2 regions of the Kitasatospora cineracea genome follow, and region 2 is predicted to be linked to the other one. Evidence: riboswitches for the same ligand, from Rfam matches in the RefSeq annotation. Region 2 holds a riboswitch; the other holds the start of a gene.
The links. Region 2 has a riboswitch for S-adenosylmethionine ahead of thrC (threonine synthase). Riboswitches for the same ligand answer to the same signal wherever they lie in the genome.
Positions count from the first base shown of each region.

Region 1 (7,237 bases), 2.3 Mb from region 2:
GCACTGGGCGCAGTTGGTGCGGAACAGCTCGCCGCCCTTGGCGACCTGCTCGGCGTTGGTCACCGGGTCGTCGGAGGGCTGGTACTGCTTGCTGTCCGGCGCGACCGGGCCGGGGCCGAGCGAGGCCACGTAGGCGGCCAGCTGGTCGATCTCGGCCTGGGAGTAGATGTTCTTCTTGCGCGGGACCTGGGCGCCCGGCTGCTGGGCCGGCATGCGGCCGGTGCCGACCTGGAAGTCGACAGCCGCGGAGCCGACGCCGACCAGCGACGGACCGTCGGAGGTGCCCTGGCCGTTCAGGCCGTGGCAGGAGGAGCAGCCGACGGCGAAGAGCTTCTTGCCCTCGTCGATGGCGAGCGACTGCGCGGAGCTGTCGGCCTGCGCCTTCTCGGCGGGCGCGAAAGCGGCGTACAGCCCCCCGGTGGCCGCCAGGGCGAGAAGTAGGACGACGACCGCCGCCAGTGGGTGGCGCCGTCGTGCGGAGAGCTTTTTCACGGAATAACCCCGGTGTCAGGATCTGGTCGGCAGCAGCCTGCCCCCGACTCCCACGCGTCGACGTGACGCGGGGTCAGGGGCGGGGCGGCTGTTACTTGATCAGGTAGATGGTCGCGAACAGGCCGATCCACACGACGTCGACGAAGTGCCAGTAGTACGACACCACGATCGCCGCGGTGGCCTGCTCGTGGGTGAAGCGCCGCGCCGCGTAGGTCCGTCCGAGGACCAGCAGGAAGGCGATCAGACCACCCGTCACGTGGAGTCCGTGGAAGCCGGTGGTCAGGTAGAACACCGTGCCGTACGGGTCCGAGGACAGCGAGAGGCCGTCCTTCTTGACCAGCTCGGTGTACTCGAAGATCTGGCCGCCGATGAAGATGGCGCCCATCACGAAGGTGATCGTGAACCACGAGCGCAGCTTCTTCACGTCACCGCGCTCGGCGGCGAACACGCCGAGCTGGCAGGTGAGGGAGGAGAGCACCAGGATCGTGGTGTTGACCGAGGAGAAGGGCACGTTGAGGGCATGGGCCTTCTCGTGCCAGAACTCGGCGCCCTTGACCGAGCGGAGGGTGAAGTACATCGCGAACAGGGCCGCGAAGAACATCAGCTCCGAGCTCAGCCAGACAATGGTTCCGACGCTGACCAGGTTCGGCCTGTTGACCGCTCCGTGCGCGTGTCCGGTTTCTGTTGCTGTTGCTGTCGCCACGACGGACATTATGTCGGTCCCTTATTCCGTCTTCACGCCGGGGGGTGTCCCTCGGAGTGTCCGGTGCGTGAGGTATGCCCGCCTCGCGCACCGCCCGTTTTCTGACGGTTGTTCGGACCGGGTGAGCGTACTGGGCCGGCGGGGTGAGTCCAGGGCGCGGCGGCTTGAGCGAGATCGCGTCGGGGTCTCCGCAGGACGGGCGCGCGGGAGTAGCATCCGTCCCAGGACGTGGTCCGGGTCACACTGGGCCGTTCGGTCGGGGCCGCCCGGCGTGGGCACACATATAAGAGGACGAGCACCAGGAAGCAGGGGCCATGGCGCAGCACTCCGACGAGACGCTCACCGTTCTCGTCTACAGCGACGACCGCAACACCCGTGAGCAGGTGACCCTCGCCCTCGGCAGGCGGCCCGCCGCGGACGTGCCCGCCCTCGAGTACCTGGAGTGCGCCACCGCCCCCGCGGTGCTGCGCGCCCTGGAGAAGGGCGGCATCGACCTGTGCGTGCTGGACGGCGAGGCCGCTCCGGTCGGCGGGCTGGGCCTGACCCGGCAGTTGAAGGACGAGATCTACGGCTGCCCGCCGGTGCTGGTGGTGATCGGCCGGCCGCAGGACTCCTGGCTCGCCGCCTGGAGCCGGGCCGACGCCGCGATCTCGCACCCCGTCGACCCGGTCGCCCTCGCCGACGCCGCGACCGCGCTGCTGCGGGCCCGGCTGGCCCGGCGGGCGCCCGCCGGGCGCTGAGCCGTCCCACCACCGCGTCTCAACTGGAGAGAAGGGGACGGCAACCCCGGGCGGCCGTCCCCGCTCCCTCGATAGGCTGACGTCATTCCTCTGGGATCCCTCCGGGACGATGACGAGAGCTGGAGTCAGCCATGGTGAACGCGCACTCTGCGAACGGCGGTAGCGACCCCGCGCAGGTGGTCCGCACCTGGCCCGACCTGCTCAGCTCGCTGCTGCGGGGGAACGACCTCGGCCAGGCCGACACCGCCTGGGCGATGGACCGGATCATGAGCGGCGAGGCCAGCCCCGTCCAGGTGGCCGGCTTCCTGATCGCCATGCGCGGCAAGGGCGAGACGGTCGAGGAGATCGCCGGCCTGGTCGAGGCGATGTACGCGCACGCCCTGCCGCTGGAGATCCCCGGCCCCGCGGTCGACATCGTCGGCACCGGCGGCGACCGGGCCAAGACCGTCAACATCTCCACCATGTCCGCGGTGGTCGCGGCCGCGGCCGGGGCGAAGGTGGTCAAGCACGGCAACCGGGCCTCCTCCTCGGCCTCCGGTTCCTCGGACGTGCTCGGCCGGCTCGGCATCAACCTGGAGCTGTCCGCCGACCGGGTCGCGGCGGTGGCCGAGGAGGTCGGCCTGACCTTCTGCTTCGCCGCCAAGTTCCACCCCTCGATGCGCCACACCGCCCAGGCGCGCGCCGAGTTGGCCGTCCCGACGGTCTTCAACATCCTCGGCCCGCTCACCAACCCGGCGAAGGTCACCTCGCACGCCGTCGGCTGCTTCGACACCCGGCTGGCCGGGCTGATCGCCGGCGTGCTGGCCCGGCGCGGCGCGCAGGGCCTGGTCTTCCGGGGCGACGACGGGCTCGACGAGCTGACCGTCACCACCACCTCGCACGTCTGGGTGATCCGCGGCGGCGAGGTGACGGAGCTCGAGTTCGACCCGCGCGAGGTCGGGATCGACCTGGTCGGGATCGAGGCGCTGCGCGGCGCCGACGCCGAGTACAACGCGGAGGTCGCGCGCCGGGTGCTGAACGGCGAGCGCGGGCCGGTGCGGGACGCCGTCCTGCTCAACAGCGCGGCCGCGCTGGTCGCACTGGAGCTCGGGGACGCGCCGCTGGTCGAGCAGATCGCGGCGGCGATGGGGCGGACGGCGGCGGCGATCGACTCCGGGGCGGCGGGGGAGCTGCTGAAGCGCTGGGCGGAGGCGACGCGGGCCTGAGGGCGGGCCGGGGCGGCCGGTCCGCAGCTCCGGCGCCGACTGCCCCCGGCCGCAAGGGACTTCGGCCGGGTCGGCCCGCCGTTCCCCGGCCGCCGCCGGGGCCGGTTCCGTATCGGGATGTGGACGGGTGTTGAGACCGGGGTGGTCTCGTGTACTGTCTTCCGCAGGTCATGAGTGGCAGCGACAAGCCCCAGCTTGCTGTCCGGCAACCCTCCGTCCGTGGCGGGGTGCCCTGGGTGAGGACCGGGCCGCGCGGCGATGAGTCCGCGTGGCAAGCGCGGACTTCCGGTGGGTGCACTTCCGGGGTCCTGACCCCTGGAGGAGTGCACCCATGTCTGTCGTCACCGAGATCTGCGAGCCGCTGGCGGTGCTGGGCGGGGACGTCGAGGTCCCGCTGGCCTCCGGGGAGAAGGTCGGGTACGCGGCGCTGGACTACGCGGCGAGCGCGCCGGCCCTGCAGCGGGTGTGGGACGACGTGGCGGCGTACGCGCCGTACTACGGGTCGGTGCACCGCGGGGCCGGGTACCTGTCGCAGCTGTCCACCGACCTGTTCGAGCAGAGCCGGCGGACCGTCGCGGAGTTCCTGGACCTGCGGGACGGGGACCAGGTGGTGTTCACCCGGGCGACCACCGACTCGCTGAACCTGCTGGCGGGGGCGGTCCCGGCCGGGACCGAGGTGTTCGCGTTCGAGACCGAGCACCACGCCTCGCTGCTGCCGTGGCGGCGCGAGGGCCTGACGGTGCGCTACCTGCGGGCGCCGCGCTCGCACGCCGAGGCGGTGGCGGCGCTGGAGGAGGCGCTGCTGGGCGCGGGGCAGGGCCCGAAGCTGTTCTGCGTGACCGGCGCGTCCAACGTGACCGGCGAGCTGTGGCCGGTGAAGGAGCTGACCGCCGTCGCGCACCGGTACGGCGCCCGGGTGGTGCTGGACGCGGCCCAGCTGGCGCCCCACCACCGGGTCTCGGTGCGGGAGTCGGGCGTCGACTGGGTGGCGTTCTCCGGGCACAAGCTGTACGCGCCGTTCGGGGCCGGCGTGCTGGCGGGCCGCTCGGACTGGCTGGACGCGGCGGAGCCGTACCTGGCCGGCGGCGGGGCGAGCCGGACGGTGGCCCGGGAGCTGGACGGCTCGGTGGCGGTCGAGTGGCACACCGGCCCGGCCCGGCACGAGGCCGGTTCGCCGAACGTGATCGGCGCGTACGCGATCGCCTCGGCCTGCCGGGCGCTGGACGAGGCGGGCTTCGAGGCGCTGGAGGCCCGGGAGCGGGCGCTGGTGGCGAAGCTGACCGAGGGCCTGGCGGCGATCCCCGAGGTGCGGGTGCTCAACCTGTTCGGCGAGGGCTCCGACCGGGTCGGCGTGGTGTCCTTCGTGGTGCGCGGCTGGAACAGCTCGCACTTCTCGGCCGCGCTGTCCGCCGAGTACGGCATCGGCGTCCGGGACGGGCTGTTCTGCGCGCACCCGCTGGTGCGGACCCTGCTGGGCGGGGAGGAGTCGGCCCCCGGCCAGTGCGGGGCGCCGGAGCCGTCGCTGCCCGGCGAGCGCAGCCTGAACGCGATCCGGGTGAGCTTCGGCGCCGGGACGCCCGTCGAGCACCTGGACCGGTTCCTGGCCGCGGTCGGGGAGTTGGTCAGCGACGGCGCGCAGTGGAGCTACCGCAACGAGGGCGGCCGCTGCGTCGCGGACACCCGCCGGCAGGGCTGAGTCAGCCGTCCAGGCCGAGCGAGAACGCGGCCTCCAGGTCGTGCTGCGAGTAGGTGCGGAAGGCGATGTGGGTCTCGGTGTTCGTCACGCCCGGGACCTTGTTGAGGCGGCCGGGGATCACCTCGGCCAGGTCCTCGTGGTTGCGGACCCGGACCATGGCCACCAGGTCGTAGGTGCCGGTGACGGAGTAGACCTCGCTGACGCCCTCGATGGCGGCGATCGCCTCGGCGATCTCGGGGATCCGGTCGACGTCGGTGTTGATGAGGACGATCGCGGTGATCACTGAGCAACTCCTGTTCGAGAAGGTGCGCCCAGGGTATCGCCCGCCGGACGGGCGGCCCAGGCGAAGAGCCAGCCCGTGGCGAAGCCGATCACGTGCACCAGGTAGGCCACCCCGTCGCCGCCGGAGGTGACCGACCAGGACTGCAGGACGAACCACAGGCCGAGCACCAGCCAGGCCGGGAAGCGCAGCGGGAGGAACAGCAGGAGCGGCACCAGCGCGGTCACCCGGGCCCGCGGGTACAGCCGCAGGAACGCGCCCAGCACCCCGGCGATCGCGCCGGACGCGCCGACCAGCGCCCGCACCGCGTCGGGGGTGCCGGACTCGGCCAGCGCGTAGCCGTAGGTGGCCAGGTAGCCGATCGCCAGGTAGCCGACCAGGAAGCGGACCCGGCCCAGCCGGGCCTCCACGGCCGGACCGAAGACGTACAGGAACAGCAGGTTCCCGATCAGGTGCAGCCAGCCCGCGTGGACGAACAGCGCGGTCAGCACCGACAGTTCGGGGCTCTTGCCGGGGGTGGCCGGCAGCACGCAGCCGGGCGCCGCCGGGGGGAGCGCCGACAGCTGGGCGGCCGTCAGGGGGCGGCCGCCCAGCAGCTCGGCCGGGACGGCGCCCCAGCGGTGCTCGTAGCGCTGCTCGGCGCAGGCCCGGGCGTCGCCGCTGCCGTACAGCGGGTTGGGACCGGACGGGCCGAGCAGCATGACCAGGGCGGCCAGCGCGATCAGCAGGTACGTGGCGACCGGGGTGCGGGCGGCCCGCTCGGCCGCCGGCGAACCGGCCCGGGCGGGGGCGGAGAGCACCATACCGGTCAGCATTCCTCGGGGGCGCACCCGCGACACCGGGCGCTGGGCCGGCCGGGTGAGCGTCCGGGCTGTGGACCGGTGATCCGTCCGTCCGGCCGCAGGCAATAGGCTGGAGGCCCGGAACCGGGACCAGCCGAGAGGGACCACTGATGAGCATTGCCGCGCCGACCGCCGAGACCCGCTGGCGCTGCACCCTGTGCGGCAACCTGACCCGCTTCGACGTCACCCGTTCGTCCCGGGTGACCGACTTCCTGCACTTCGACCTCTCCGGCGAGTCGAAGGTCGAGGAGACCCAGGTGCTGTCCGAGACCATCGAGTCGGTGCGCTGCCGCTGGTGCAACGCCGTCGACCAGGTCGAGCTGGTGGCCCGTCCCGGTGCCGAGGAGCCCGCCGAGGGCGACGCCCAGCAGGGCTGACGCAGTTCCCACCGCCCCGCGTTCCCGTCCGCCCCGGACGGGGGCGCGGGGCGGACTCGTCGGCGGGGTGCTGTCGGTGCGGCACGGTAGACGGGACAATTGAGCAGCAGCGGCGGACAGCAACGCCCGCCCGGCACCCGCCGGGAGGGCCCGCCCGGACCAGGATCGGAGCCGAGGACAGTGGCGGAGGCAGCGAACGCGCCCGCGGGCACGGACGGGACCGCGCCCGGCCCGGCCCCGGAGCCGCACGACGGCGCGGAGACGGCCGGGCGCCCCCTGCCCGAGGGCGTGCGCCGGCGGGTGGTCGGCATCGCCTCCGACGCGCTCGGCGGCATCGCGGCGGGCGAACTGCCCGCCTCGCTGCGCCCGTACGCCAAGTTCACCCCGGCCCGGCGGGCCAAGTACGCGGCGACCGCGCTGGCCGCCGCGCTGGAGTCGGACCCGGCGTTCCGGGTCCGGATAGCCGAACGGCTGCGGCTCGGCCAGCCCGACCTGGTGCAGGCGCTGGAGACCGGCACCGTCCCGGCCGCCGCCGACCCGATGGACGTCGCGGCCGCCGCCTACCTGGTCCGCCCGGCCGGCTGGGCCCGGCTGGTCGAGGAGGCCGGCGAGGAGGCCGAGCGGGCCGACGCCGAGGGCGCCGCCGCCGAGGCCGCCCGGCTGGCCGGGAAGCTCCAGGAGGAGCTGGCCGAGGCCCGGGCCGCCGCCCGCGGCGAGCTGGAGCGGCACCGGGTCGAGGCGGAGGGGGTGCGCAAGGAGGCGGAGTCGCTGCGCAAGAAGGTCCGCTCGCTGGAGGCGGACACCCGCCGGGCGCAGGCCGAGAGCCGTCGGCTGGCCGGGGAGCTGGAGGCGGCCAGGGCCGCCGCGGCGGCCGAGCGCAGCGCCGCCGAGAGCGAGGCCCG
Region 1 covers NZ_RJVJ01000001.1:3,298,337-3,305,573, forward strand. Annotated here, with positions in the region: gene qcrC (cytochrome bc1 complex diheme cytochrome c subunit) at 1-492, opposite strand, end outside; gene ctaE (aa3-type cytochrome oxidase subunit III) at 584-1,204, opposite strand; gene EDD39_RS15040 (DNA-binding transcriptional response regulator) at 1,510-1,935, shown strand; gene trpD (anthranilate phosphoribosyltransferase) at 2,067-3,140, shown strand; SAM riboswitch class IV at 3,307-3,424, shown strand; gene EDD39_RS15050 (aminotransferase class V-fold PLP-dependent enzyme) at 3,472-4,836, shown strand; gene EDD39_RS15055 (Lrp/AsnC ligand binding domain-containing protein) at 4,838-5,119, opposite strand; gene EDD39_RS15060 (rhomboid family intramembrane serine protease) at 5,116-5,919, opposite strand; gene EDD39_RS15065 (hypothetical protein) at 6,069-6,335, shown strand; gene EDD39_RS15070 (NYN domain-containing protein) at 6,516-7,237, shown strand, end outside.
Region 1: linked by a shared signal. The riboswitch ahead of EDD39_RS15050 (aminotransferase class V-fold PLP-dependent enzyme) and the one ahead of thrC (threonine synthase) in region 2 are both predicted to bind S-adenosylmethionine.

Region 2 (7,237 bases):
GCCCCTGCTTGCGCAGGGTCTGGCGCGCAGCAGTTGCTCCCGCGCCCCCGGTTTCGCTCTGCGCGGCTACTGGAGCGCGTGGAGCTGGTCCAGGAACCACTGCTGGGGCGGGAGGGCGGTGGCGGCGGCGGCGAGGCGTTTGGTGCGGTCGGCGCGTTCGGCGGGGGGCATGGCGAGGGCCTCGGCGAGGGCGTCGGCGGTGGCGATGACGTCGTAGGGGTTGACGGTGATCGCGTCGTCGGCGAGTTCGGCGTACGCGCCGGCCTCGCGGGACAGGACGAGGGCGCAGCCGCGGTCGGAGACGACGGGGACCTCCTTGGCGACCAGGTTCATGCCGTCGCGGATCGGGTTGACCAGGGCGACGTCGGCGAGCCGGTACGCGGCGAGGGAGCGCGGGAAGTCGTCGTTGACGTGCAGGATGAGCGGCTGCCAGTCGGCGGTGCCGAACTCGGCGTTGATCTCCCCGGCGAGGCGCTGCACTTCGGCGGTGTAGTCGCGGTACTCGGCGAGGTCGGTGCGGGAGGGGTAGGCGAAGGCGATGTGGACGACGTTGCCGAGCCATTCGGGGCGGGTGCGCAGCAGGTGCCGGTAGGCGAGCAGGCCGCGGACGATGTTCTTGCTGAGTTCGGTGCGGTCGACCCGGACGATGGTGCGGCGGTCGCCGACGGCCTCGCGCAGGGTGGCGAGGCGTTCGTCGACGTCGGGCCGGTGGGCGCGTTCGCGCAGGAACTCGGCGTCGGCGCCGAGGCCGTGCACGCCGAGCCGGGTGGTGCGGCCGCCGTGGGTGACGGTCAGTTCGGAGCGGTCGACCTGCGCGCCGAGGACGGCCTCGCAGCAGTCGGCGAAGGCGAGGGCCCAGCGGCGGGTCAGGAAGGCGGCGCGGTCGGCGCCGAGGATGCCTTCGAGGACGGCGGCGGCGACGTCGTCGGGCAGCAGCCGGTAGTAGTCCGGCGGGGCCCAGGGGGTGTGCGAGAAGTGGCCGATCCGCAGGTCGGGGCGGAGTTCGCGGAGCAGGGCGGGGGCCAGCGAGAGGTGGTAGTCCTGCACCAGGACGGCGGCGCCGGGGGCGGCCTCGGCGGCGAGGGCTTCGGCGAAGGCGGCGTTGTAGGCCCGGTAGGCGGCCCACTCGGTGCGGAATGCGGCGTCGAAGGCGGGCTGCACGGGCGTCTGGTAGAGCAGGTGGTGGACGAACCAGAGGGTGGAGTTGGCGACGCCGTTGTAGGCGCGGGCGAAGGTCTCCGGATCGATGTCCAGCATTCGGACGGCCTGTCCGCCGACGTCGTGGCCGGCCAGGTCGAGGCGACCGTCGGGGGCCTGCCGGGCGGCAGTGCGGTCGGCGTCGGAGAGGGCGGCGCAGACCCAGACCGCGTTCGGGTCGTCGATCGCGGAGAGCCCGGACACCAGGCCGCCGCCGCCTCTGCGGAGGGTCAGCGTGCCGTCGTCCTCCGTGCGGAAGGACACCGGGCCGCGGTTGGAGGCCACCAGGATCGGGGCGGCTCCGGACTGCTGGGGGCGTTCGGACACGTGATCGGCCATACAGCCAACCTTGCCGTGCGATCACCGGACCAAACCACTCGGCGCGGCGCGGGCCGGGTGAACAGTGGGGGACCGGTGGAGGGCCGGGCGGGCGCCCGGGTCAGCGGTCGCGGTACTCGGGGACGGTGGCCATCGGGGGGCGTTCGGTGGCCGGGACGGGGTGGGTGCGGGGGGCGAAGCCCGCGGCGGTGCGGGTGTACTGGGTGAGCAGCGGCCGGACCAGGTCGGGGTCGGCCTTGAGGCGGTGGGTGCGGTCCAGGCGTTCCAGGGCGGTGCGGTAGATGGTGGCGGCCATCCGGCCGAGGGCCTGGCCGTCCTGGTGCCGGTGGTGCCGGACGCCGACGTCGACCTGGGCCAGCGCGTCCAGCCCGGCCAGCTCCAACGCGTCGACCAGCAGGCCGAGTTCGACGCCGTAGCCGGTCGGGAAGGGCAGTCGTTCCAGCAGACTGCGGCGGGCCGCGTACTCGCCGCCGAGGGGCTGGACGAAGCCGGCCAGCTGCGGCCAGTGCAGGCTGAGCAGCGGGCGGGCGACCAGTTCGGTGACCCGGCCGCCGCCGGCCGGGACGACGGCGCCGTCGGCCTCGAAGGGCCGGTCGTACATGGCCTTGACCAGCTGCAGGGCCGGGTCGGTGAGCAGCGGGCCGATGATGCCGGAGACGAAGGCCGGGTCGAACTCGCGCAGGTCGGCGTCGACGAAGCAGACGATCGCGCCGCTGGTGGCGAGCAGCGAGCGCCACAGCACCTCGCCCTTGCCGGGTTCGGCGGGCAGCCGGGGCAGGATCGCGTCGCGGTGCACCACCCGGGCGCCGGCGGCGGCCGCGGCGGCGGCGGTGCCGTCCTGCGAGCCGGAGTCGACCACCACCAGCTCGTCGACCAGCGGGACGCGCTCGACCAGCTCGGTGCGGATCGCGGCGACGATCTCGCCGACGGTGGGCTCCTCGTCCAGCGCGGGCAGCACCACGCTGACGGTGCCGGCCGCCCCGGCGGCGCGTTTGGCGGCCAGCAGCAGGTCGAGCGGCCGGTCGGCGGCCGTCCACGATCGGCGGCGCAGCCAGTCGGCCACCTCCGGCAGGACCCCGGGCTCGGGCTGCTCCGGCAAGTCTCGCTCCCTGTGTCGGTTCGTCTCGGGTGTCGGACGCGGGGGTGGGTCCGCGCGGGCCTTCGGATACAGTCTTCGTATTGCGATCGTGCCTTCGCACCCGGGGGTCGCTCGCAGCGTACGACCACAACTTCACAGAGCTCATCCAGAGGGACTGAGGGAACGGCCCGTTGAAGTCCCGGCAACCCTCCCGCGCGGCCAGCAGGCCCGGCGGGACAGGTGCCAATTCCGTCCCGGACGCGACCGCGCTCCGGGGAAGATGAGGAGAAAGGGCCTCGCCACCATGGCTGTTGACACCGCCGCACCCACCGCCGTCGACCTCGGTCCCGCGACCGCGCTGTCCTGTCGGGAGTGCGGGACGCGCTTCCCGCTCGGCCCGAGCTTCGCCTGCCTGGAGTGCTTCGGCCCGCTGGAGATCGCCTACGACTACGCGGGCTACGACGCCGAGGAGCTGCGCAAGCGGATCGAGGCCGGCCCGGCGTCGATCTGGCGCTACGCCCCGCTGCTGCCCGTCCCGGCCGACGTGGCCGGCAAGCCGAACCTGAACCCGGGCTGGACCCCGCTGGTCAAGGCCGACAACCTGGGCCGCGAGCTGGGCTTCACCGCGCAGCTGCACATCAAGGACGACTCGGGCAACCCGACCCACTCCTTCAAGGACCGGGTGGTGGCCTGCGCGATCGAGGCCGCCCGGGCCTTCGACTTCACCACGCTGTCCTGCTCCTCCACCGGCAACCTGGCCGGCGCGGTGGGCGCCGCGGCCGCCCGGGCCGGCTTCAAGTCCTGCGTGTTCATCCCGCACGACCTGGAGCAGGGCAAGGTCGTGATGGCCGGCGTGTACGGCGGCGAGCTGGTCGGCATCGACGGCAACTACGACGACGTGAACCGCTTCTGCTCCGAGCTGATCGGCGACCCGGCCGGCGAGGGCTGGGGCTTCGTGAACGTCAACCTGCGCCCGTACTACGGCGAGGGCTCCAAGACCCTGGCGTTCGAGATCTGCGAGCAGCTCGGCTGGCGGCTGCCCGACCAGATCGTCATCCCGATCGCCTCCGGCTCCCAGCTCACCAAGATCGACAAGGGTCTGCAGGAGCTGATCAAGCTCGGCCTGGTCGAGGACAAGCCGTACAAGATCTTCGGCGCCCAGGCCGAGGGCTGCTCCCCGGTCTCGGCCGCCTTCAAGGCCGGCCGCGACGTGATCAAGCCGGTCAAGCCGGACACCATCGCCAAGTCGCTGGCGATCGGCAACCCGGCCGACGGCCCGTACGTGCTGGACATCGCCCGCCGCACCGGCGGCGCGGTCGAGGACGTCACCGACGCCGAGGTGGTCGAGGCGATCAAGCTGCTCGCCCGCACCGAGGGGATCTTCGCCGAGACCGCGGGCGGCGTGACCGTCGGCGTGCTGAAGAAGCTGGTCGAGACCGGCCTGCTGGACCCGTCCAAGGAGACCGTGGCCATCAACACCGGCGACGGCCTCAAGACCCTCGACGCGGTCGCCGACGCCGGCATGACCGCCGTGATCCGCCCGACGCTGGAGTCCTTCCGCGCCGCCGGCCTCGCCACCGCCTGACACCCAGCCGCAGGACACCCCCCACGCCCCGAGGAGCACCGCATGAGCGCCACCGTCCGCATCCCGACCATCCTGCGCACCTACACCGGCGGCGCCGCCGAGGTGACCGCCGAGGGCGCGACCCTGTCCGCCGTCATCGCGGACCTGGAGGCGAACCACACCGGCATCGCCGCCCGCCTGCTGGACGACACCGGCAAGCTGCGCCGCTTCGTCAACGTGTACGTGAACGACGACGACGTGCGCTTCGCCGAGGGCCTGGAGACCGAGATCAAGGACGGCGCCTCGGTGTCGATCATTCCGGCGGTGGCCGGCGGCTGCTGAACCGCCCGCATTCCCGCAGCCGCCGTTCGGTCCGGAATTCCCTTTTCCGGACCGGGCGGCGGCCCGCTGCGTGCCGGGGCCGGCGGCCCGGTTACCTGCGGTTTTCCGGTGCGGCGGGCCGCCGGAATTCCGACGGGATCGGGGGAGTAGAGTTCCGGTCAGGTCCGTTCCCCTCCACGGCCCGGTTCAATCCTCGTTTTCCGCACCGCGCTCCGCCCGTGCAGAACCCGTTCCGCCCCCGCTTCCGCCTCGCTTCCGTTCCGCGCGCTGAGACGTCCGCCGGGGAGCTTTCCGCCTGTTCTGTCAGGCCGCCGTCAGAATTGTTTCGTCGTTTTGCGGCAACGCGTCCGTTATGTCCCGTGGCAATTGTCGACGGATGCGCCTTTCGTTCCGAAATATCCCCCGCCGGGCGACGGGGTTCCCCGCAAATTGGGCCTGTTGCAGAGGGCGCATATCCGGATACATTCAGCCGCGACAGAGGCTGCGCCGTACGGGGGGGAGTCCCCAGGCCGGTCTTCCAGACCTCCGGGTCCGCGTCCTGCGGATCTCTGAAGGGCCAGCACAGCACAAGGGGAGTTCGGAATGGCTCAGGGCACCGTCAAGTGGTTCAACGCCGAGAAGGGCTACGGCTTCATCGCGGTCGACGGTGGAGCGGACGTGTTCGTCCACTACAGCGCGATCCAGATGGACGGCTACCGCACCCTGGAAGAGGGCCAGCGGGTCGAGTTCGAGATCTCGCAGGGTCAGAAGGGTCCGCAGGCCGACATGGTCCGCGCCGCCGGCGCCTGACGGCCCCGGCGGACCGCCACGCACCGAAACCCGCAGGCCCGCCCCGACGCGACGCGTCCGGGGCGGGCCTGCGGGCTTTCCGGGCGGCCCGCGGGTTGCCCGGCGGCCGGTCGGCGGGGCCCCGATGGGCTTGCACTCGCCACCCCAGAGTGCTAATCATTGGCGTTAGCACTCACCGTGTGAGAGTGACAAACGGACCGGGCCGGTGAGGCCCCGGAAGCGGTAGGGGAAGGGACCCCCGCTCTCCTGGGCCGTCCGTCGCGGGCACCCCTTGGTCCGAGCAGTCGACCGTGTCCCGGAGGACCACTTCTGATGGCCAAGATCATCGCCTTTGACGAGGAAGCCCGCCGCGGCCTTGAGCGTGGCATGAACCAGCTTGCCGACGCCGTGAAGGTCACGCTCGGCCCCAAGGGTCGCAACGTCGTCCTGGAGAAGAAGTGGGGCGCCCCCACGATCACCAACGACGGTGTCTCCATCGCCAAGGAGATCGAGCTCGAGGACCCGTACGAGAAGATCGGCGCCGAGCTGGTCAAGGAGGTCGCCAAGAAGACCGACGACGTCGCGGGTGACGGCACCACCACCGCCACCGTGCTCGCCCAGGCGCTCGTCCGCGAGGGTCTGCGCAACGTCGCCGCCGGCGCCAACCCGATGGCCCTCAAGCGCGGCATCGAGAAGGCCGTCGCCGCCGTCTCCGACCAGCTGCTGGCCCAGGCCAAGGACGTGGAGACCAAGGAGCAGATCGCCTCCACCGCCTCCATCTCGGCCGCCGACACCCAGATCGGCGAGCTCATCGCCGAGGCCATGGACAAGGTCGGCAAGGAAGGCGTCATCACCGTCGAGGAGAGCAACACCTTCGGCCTGGAGCTCGAGCTCACCGAGGGCATGCGCTTCGACAAGGGCTACATCTCCGCCTACTTCGCCACCGACCTGGAGCGCATGGAGGCGAGCTTCGAGGACCCGTACATCCTCATCGCCAACTCCAAGATCTCCTCGGTCAAGGACCTCCTCCCGCTGCTGGAGAAGGTCATGCAGAGCGGCAAGCCGCTCGTCATCATCGCCGAGGACGTCGAGGGCGAGGCCCTCTCGACCCTGGTCGTGAACAAGATCCGCGGCACCTTCAAGTCCGTCGCCGTCAAGGCCCCGGGCTTCGGCGACCGCCGCAAGGCCATGCTCGGCGACATCGCCATCCTGACCGGCGGCACCGTGATCTCCGAGGAGGTCGGCCTCAAGCTCGAGAACGCCGGCGTCGACCTGCTGGGCACCGCCCGCAAGGTCGTCATCACCAAGGACGAGACCACCATCGTCGACGGCGGCGGCGACAGCGACCAGGTCGCCGGCCGGGTCAACCAGATCCGCGCCGAGATCGAGAACTCCGACTCGGACTACGACCGCGAGAAGCTCCAGGAGCGCCTCGCCAAGCTGGCCGGCGGCGTGGCCGTCATCAAGGCCGGCGCGGCCACCGAGGTCGAGCTCAAGGAGCGCAAGCACCGCATCGAGGACGCGGTGCGCAACGCCAAGGCCGCCGTCGAGGAGGGCATCGTCGCCGGTGGCGGCGTCGCCCTGCTGCAGGCCGGTGTCGCGTTCGACAAGCTGGAGCTGGAGGGCGACGAGGCCACCGGTGCCAACATCGTCCGCGTGGCCCTGGAGGCCCCGATCAAGCAGATCGCGACCAACGCCGGCCTCGAGGGCGGCGTCGTGGTCGAGAAGGTCCGCAACCTGCCCGCCGGCCACGGCCTGAACGCCGCGACCAACGAGTACGTCGACCTGGTCGCCTCCGGCATCATCGACCCGGCCAAGGTCACCCGCTCCGCCCTGCAGAACGCCGCCTCCATCGCGGCGCTGTTCCTCACCACCGAGGCCGTCATCGCCGACAAGCCGGAGAAGGCCGCCGCGGCCGCCGGCGGCGGCATGCCGGGCGGTGACATGGA
Region 2 covers NZ_RJVJ01000001.1:952,931-960,167, reverse strand. Annotated here, with positions in the region: gene EDD39_RS04175 (alpha,alpha-trehalose-phosphate synthase (UDP-forming)) at 67-1,536, opposite strand; gene EDD39_RS04170 (glucosyl-3-phosphoglycerate synthase) at 1,637-2,635, opposite strand; SAM riboswitch class I at 2,774-2,901, shown strand; gene thrC (threonine synthase) at 2,919-4,199, shown strand; gene EDD39_RS04160 (MoaD/ThiS family protein) at 4,242-4,520, shown strand; gene EDD39_RS04155 (cold-shock protein) at 5,103-5,309, shown strand; gene groL (chaperonin GroEL) at 5,622-7,237, shown strand, end outside.